Regions from separate parts of the Serratia sp. TSO36 genome, predicted to be linked through region 2. Evidence: predicted binding sites of a transcription regulator. Region 2 holds the regulator's gene; each other region holds the start of a gene.
The links. Region 2 encodes PurR, which represses purine synthesis genes. Its sites were predicted from a motif close to CANGCAAACGTTTGCNTG; they were not measured.
Positions count from the first base shown of each region.

Region 1: the regulator PurR is predicted to act here: its motif matches at 696-713, upstream of serA (phosphoglycerate dehydrogenase).
Region 3: the regulator PurR is predicted to act here: its motif matches at 1,073-1,090, upstream of guaD (guanine deaminase).

Region 1 covers NZ_JBJZOU010000024.1:2,702-4,972, reverse strand. Annotated here, with positions in the region: gene rpiA (ribose-5-phosphate isomerase RpiA) at 1-503, shown strand, start outside; gene serA (phosphoglycerate dehydrogenase) at 796-2,034, shown strand; gene ACK3CV_RS20790 (5-formyltetrahydrofolate cyclo-ligase) at 2,083-2,271, opposite strand, start outside.
Region 2 covers NZ_JBJZOU010000012.1:464,564-466,834, forward strand. Annotated here, with positions in the region: gene punR (DNA-binding transcriptional activator PunR) at 3-947, shown strand; gene purR (HTH-type transcriptional repressor PurR) at 944-1,969, opposite strand.
Region 3 covers NZ_JBJZOU010000013.1:29,450-31,720, forward strand. Annotated here, with positions in the region: gene fecR (ferric citrate uptake sigma factor regulator FecR) at 1-374, opposite strand, end outside; gene fecI (ferric citrate uptake sigma factor FecI) at 371-895, opposite strand; gene guaD (guanine deaminase) at 1,321-2,271, shown strand, end outside.

The DNA of each region.
Region 1 (2,271 bases), on a different contig from region 2:
GCTCCGACGCCTCCACCGCCAAGCTGAAAAGCCTCGGCATTCACGTGTTCGACAGCAACGAAGTGGACTCGCTCGATATTTATGTGGACGGCGCGGACGAAATCAACGGCCATATGCAGATGATCAAAGGCGGTGGCGCGGCGTTGACGCGCGAGAAGGTCATCGCCGCCATCGCCAAGAAATTCATCTGCATCGTCGACGCCAGCAAGCAGGTCGACGTGCTGGGCAAGTTCCCGCTGCCGGTGGAAGTGATCCCGATGGCTCGCTCTTACGTGGCGCGTGAGCTGGTGAAGCTGGGCGGCCTGCCGGAGTATCGCCAAAACGTGGTGACCGACAACGGCAACGTGATCCTCGATGTGCATAACCTGAGCATCACCGACGCCATCGCGCTGGAGAACAAGATCAACGGCATCGCCGGCGTGGTGACCGTGGGGCTGTTCGCCAACCGCGGCGCGGACGTGGCGCTGGTCGGCACCCCGGAAGGCGTGAAAGTGGTCAAATAAACCTCCGCCGTTTGTGGCCCGGTAGTGCCGGGCCGCATAATTCTTCGGTTAAAATATCTTTTCTGAAAAACGGCAAATTTGGTGACTTATGTCACATTGTGAAAACTGACTCCCCAAAGCTTCTGCCGAAAACTTTCCCTATGGCATTTTCTGCCGTAAACCGCCATCAACGCTGCGCCTTGTCCTGCCGGGCAGGCAATCGTTTGTATTGCCGCCCGCGTTATTTTTGTTATGTTGGATGGGAGCTGTGTCGTCACAGCCGCTTCTGAAGTCTGAACATAGGGTCGGGTAAATGGCAAAAGTATCATTGGAGAAAGACAGGATTAAATTCCTGTTGGTGGAAGGGGTTCATCAGAGCACGGTCGATAATTTACGTGCCGCCGGTTATACCAACATCGAATACCACAAGGGTGCGTTAGACACCGAATCGCTGAAGGCATCCATCCGCGATGCGCACTTCGTCGGCATCCGATCGCGTACGCATCTGACCGAAGAGGTGTTCGCCGCCGCAGAAAAACTGGTGGCGGTGGGCTGCTTCTGCATTGGCACCAACCAGGTTGATCTGAAAGCGGCGACCAAGCGCGGTATTCCGGTCTTCAACGCCCCGTTCTCCAATACCCGATCCGTGGCCGAAATGGTGCTGGGCGAGCTGCTGTTGATGCTGCGCGGCATTCCGGCCGCCAACGCCAAGGCGCACCGCGGCGTGTGGCACAAACTGGCCGTGGGCTCCTACGAGGCGCGCGGCAAAAAGCTGGGCATCATCGGCTACGGCCACATCGGCACCCAGCTGGGCATTCTGGCCGAAGGGCTGGGCATGAAGGTGTTCTTCTACGACATCGAGAACAAGCTGCCGTTAGGTAACGCGCAGCAGGTGCGTCATCTGTCCGATCTGCTCAATATGAGCGACGTGGTGACGCTGCACGTGCCGGAAACGCTGGCCACCAAGAACATGATGGGGGCGGAAGAGCTGGCGCTGATGAAACCGGGCGCCATTCTGATCAACGCCTCGCGCGGCACCGTGGTGGATATTCCCGCGCTGTGCGACGCGCTGGCCAGCAATCACCTGGCGGGCGCGGCGATCGACGTCTTCCCGGAAGAACCGGCGACCAACAGCGATCCGTTCAACTCGCCGCTGTGTGAGTTCGACAACGTGCTGCTGACGCCGCACATCGGCGGCTCCACCCAGGAAGCGCAGGAGAATATCGGCGACGAAGTGGCCGGCAAGCTGGCGAAATACTCCGACAACGGGTCGACCCTGTCCGCCGTCAACTTCCCGGAAGTGTCGCTGCCGGCGCATGGCCCGAACGCCAGCCGCCTGCTGCACATCCACGAAAACCGCCCGGGCGTGCTGACGCAGATTAACCAGATCTTCGCCGAAGAGGGGGTTAACATCGCCGCACAGTATCTGCAAACCGGGCCGGAAATCGGCTACGTGGTGATCGACATCGAAGCGGAAACCGCACGCGCCGACGCCGCGCTGCAGCGCATGAAGGCCATCGACGGCACCATTCGCGCCCGTCTGCTGTTCTGATTCGGCGGCTCGCCGCAACGAAAAAGGCCGGAGCGATCCGGCCTTTTGCTATTTGGGCTCGTGCCACGCCCAGCTGCAGAGCGGGGTGAGGATTTCCGGCAGCGGGATATCCCAATGTTCGGTCGGCAGGTGCTCCACCTGCTGGCAATCATGGGCCAGGCCGATAGGATAGGGGCCGCCGCTGCGCCAGTTTTGCAGGGTGCGATCGTAAAAGCCGCCGCCCATGCCCAGACGCTG
Region 2 (2,271 bases):
CGATGTGGTCTGAATATTCTCTTGAAGTGGTCGATGCGGTGGCGCGCACCGGCAGTTTCAGCGCGGCGGCGCAGGAGCTGCACCGGGTGCCGTCGGCGGTCAGTTATACCGTACGGCAGCTGGAGCAATGGCTGGCGGTGCCGCTGTTTGAGCGGCGTCATCGCGATGTGGAGTTGACGCCCGCCGGCGCGCTGTTTATCAAAGATGCGCGAGTTGTTATCAAAAAAATGCTCGACACCCGCCGCCACTGTCAGCAGGTGGCCAACGGGTGGCGCGGCCAGCTGAATATTGCGGTCGACATCATCGTCAAACCGCAGCGCAGCCGCCAGCTGGTGCTGGATTTCTACCGTCATTTCCCCGACGTCGAATTGATGCTGCAACCCGAGGTGTTCAACGGCGTGTGGGATGCCTTGGTGGACGGCAGGGCGGACATGGCGATCGGCGCCACGCGCGCGGTGCCGGTCGGCGGCGGCTTCGCCTTCCGCGACATGGGTTATATGAACTGGCTGTGTGTGGCCAGCCCGCAACATCCTCTCGCGCAGTTGACGGGGCCGCTGAATGACGATCAGCTGCGGCCGTACCCTTCGCTTTGCCTGGAGGACACCTCGCGCAATCTGCCCAAGCGCGTCACCTGGACGCTGGATAACCAGCGGCGGCTGGTGGTGCCGGATTGGACTTCGGCGCTCGACTGTTTGTGCGCCGGGCTGTGCGTCGGCATGATGCCGGCGCATCGGGCGCTGCCGCGGGTGCAGCGCGGTGAGCTGACGGCGTTGCAGCTGCAGCAGCCGTTTCCCGCCAGCCCTTGCTGCCTGACCTGGCAGCAGGATAAACCGTCACCGGCGATGAGCTGGCTGCTGGCGTATCTGGGCGATGGGGAGACGCTGAATCAGGAGTGGCTGAGCGAGGTGGAACCGGAAGCCGCGCAGGCTTCCGGCGCGGGGGATTAGCGGCGGTAGTCGATGAATGGGCCGTCGGCGACCGAGCGGCGTTCGATCAGCTTCGGATGCACTTCGATCACCTGCGACTCTTCGCGTTTGCTGATAATGCGATCCAGCAGCATGGTGAAGGCCATTTCGCCCAGACGCTCTTTCGGCTGGTGAATGGTGGTCAGCGCCGGGGTGAAGTAGCGGGCGTTGCGCACGTTGTCGTAGCCGATCACGGAAATATCCTGTGGCACCCGCAGCCCCAGCTCGTCGGCCGCGCAGATGGCGCCCATCGCCATGATATCGCCGCCGCAGAATACCGCGGTCGGCCGCTGTTTTTGCGACAGGATTTGGTGCATCGCCTTGTAGCCGGACTCCGGTTCGAAGTCACCCTGGACGATCCACTCTTCGCGAATGTCGATATGCGCTTCCTGCAGCGCCTTCATAAAGCCCTGATGACGGCCGCCGCCAGTGTTGCGCGACAGCTGGCCCGGAATGGCGCCGATATCGCGGTGGCCGCGCTCGATCAGGTAACGGCCGGCCAGATAGCCGCCTTCGAACGCGTTATCGATGATGGTGTCGGTGAAGTCGCCGCGCGCGGCGCCCCAGTCCATCACCACCATCGGGATGTTGCGGTAATCTTCCAGCATGCCCAGCAGCTGATCCGGGTACTCGGAGCACATGACCAACAGGCCGTCGACGCGCTTTTGCGCCAGCATCGCCAGGTAGGCGCGCTGCTTGTCCAGATTGTTGTGCGAGTTGCACAGGATCAGGGTGTAGCCTTTGCTGTAGCAGCTGTTTTCCACCGCCTCGATCACTTCGGCAAAGTAGGGCGCTTCGCTCGAGGTGGCCAGCAGGCCGATCGACTTGGTGTGATTGACTTTCAGGCTGCGCGCCACGGCGCTCGGCGAGTAGTGCAGCTCTTTGATGGCGGCCCACACGGCCGCTTTGGTCTCTTCGGCGACGAAACGAGTCTTATTGATGACGTGCGAAACGGTGGTGGTGGAAACGCCCGCGCGTTTGGCCACATCTTTAATCGTTGCCATGTAAGGAATGACTCCTGAACTCACATGTTTACAGCATGTAAGTGTGATGTTAATCGTTTGCCTACGTAGATCCTTCTCCAGAGAAGCGAAAACTGAGTTTTTAGTGTGTTGAAGTCTTCAGCGCTTAATCAGGAGGGGCATGGATGCCGGTACGCAGTTGTGAACTGCGAATTTTGTCGCATATTGAACAAAAGTGGAAGAGGTAATCGAGATTATAAACCGGGAAATGATAACAAGATTTTATCGGCGAACTGTGGGAAAATGATTTGACGTACTAATTGTACGCCTTTTATCCTTAGGAA
Region 3 (2,271 bases), on a different contig from region 2:
ATGGGTTTGATTTCGCCGGTGGCGGTGCGGTAGTCGGCGCGCAGCTCCCGGCCGAACGGCGATTGGTAAAGGAAACCGCCGCCGCCTACGCCAAGCAACAGCAGCAGGCTCTTCAGCAGGGTGCGGCGATCGATTGCCGACTGGCGGCCGGCGCGATCGAGCGCGCGGTAGCTGAACTTGCCCGGCACGCCCTGCAGCTGGCTCTGCAGCGCTTCGACGCGCTGCCAGGCCCAGCGGTGATCGGCGTGCTGCTGGTGCCAGGCTTGCCACTGTAGGCGCTGGCGGTCGGTGACGTGCTCATCGCACAACAGGGCATACCAGTGTGCGGCCATCTTCAGCGCCTGGCGCTGCTCGGGGGTAATGGCGTTGCTCATGAGAAAACGTCGTTTTCCAGGCTGAACAGCAGGCAATGCTCGGTGGCCTTGGCCATGTATTTTTTAACCGAACTGACCGACACGCCGAGGCGCACGGCGATGTCCGCATAGCCCAGGCCTTCGAGCTGCGACAGCAGAAAGGCCTGTTTCGCTTTCGGCCCCAGGCCGTCGAGCATGGCGTCGATCTTCTGCAGGCTTTCCAACAGGCTCTGGCGCTGTTCCGGCGACGGGGCGTAGCCTTCCGGGATCAGCGTCAGCATCTCCAGATAGGCGCGCTCCAGCGTTCTGCGGCGGAACAGATCGACCATCACCCGCTTGGCGACGGTGACCAGAAAGTCTTTCGGCTCGCGCAGGGTCGCCGCGGCGTCGCTTTTCAGCAGGCGCATAAAGGTGTCCTGCGCCACATCGTCCGCGTCGAAAGCGCAGCCCAGCCGCCGGCGCAACCATCCCTGCAACCAGGCGTGATGGGTGGCGTAAAGGCGCGACAGCGCGGCGTGCGGGGCGGAAGCGGTGGCGGACATGGTTTTCGCATTGCTGGTCAAAAAGATGCGCGGATGATAATTGAGAATGGTTATCGTTTCAAGTTTGTCGGGTGGGTTCCTGAATGGTTCCGGCCTCTTTTTATCGCCTTGAAATAGGCTGACGGGCGCGAAAATATCCCTTTGCCCATTAAAGGTGCAGCAACGGTGTTATTTCGGTAAGCAAACGGTTGCTATTAGTCTGCCGTCGAAGATCGCCGCGTGTTTTATTCTTTTTCTTCGGTTGGTTTTCTTTGTTTAATTAGTATCACTTTGTTTTAACGTGAAAATATATTTTATGTCGGTCTGTTGGCACACGGCTTGCTATGCTTAACCCGGTCTTTAAGTTTGGGCAACAGAAGGCATTGTTTCATCGGCGCAGGTTATTATGCGGGTGAGATTGGCCGGTCGTCACAAGGAAGAAAATAATGGCACTGCAATTCACCACGGCTATTCGTGGCAATTTTTTTGATATCGCGGCCTGCGTGGAGGAACCGCAACAGCTTGACGAACGCCTGCGGCACATTCCCGACGGTTTGTTGCTGCTGAACGGGGGCGTCATCGTCTGGTTCGGCAGCTGGCAGCAGGGCGAGGCGCTGCTGCCGCCGGGTTTCGCGGTCACGGAGTATCGCGACAAACCGATCGTACCGGGCTTTATCGACACCCATATCCACTATCCGCAAACCGAAATGATTGCCGCCTATGGCGACCAACTGCTGGACTGGTTAAATAATTACACCTTCCCGACCGAAAGCCGCTATGGCTGCGAGCGGCACGCCGACGCGATGTCGGCCTTCTTTCTGCGGGAGTTGCTGAGCAACGGCACCACCACCGCGCTGGTGTTCGGCAGCGTGCACCCGCAGTCGGTCGATGCGCTGTTCAGCCAGGCGCAAACGCTGAACATGCGCCTGATCGCCGGTAAGGTGATGATGGATCGCCATGCGCCGCAGGCGCTGCTGGAAACGCCGGAGCAGAGTTACCGCGACACGCGCGAGTTGATTGAACGCTGGCACGGCAAAGGCCGCCTCGGTTACGCCATTACGCCGCGCTTTGCGCCAACCAGCACCCCGGCGCTGCTGGCGCAGGTGCAGCGGCTGCGCGAAGAATTCCCCGACGTGTGGCTGCAGACGCACCTGAGCGAGAATCCGCAGGAAGTGGCCTGGGTAAAATCGCTGTTCCCGCAAAGCCAAAGCTATCTGGACGTTTACCATCGCTACGGCATGACCGGCGGCAAAAGCGTGTTCGCACACTGCCTGCACCTGGAGGAGCAGGAGTGGGACTGCCTGTGCGAGACCCGTTCGGCGATCGCCTTTTGCCCCACCTCCAACCTGTTCCTCGGCAGCGGGCTGTTCGACCTGCAGCAGGCCTGGCGCAAGCGG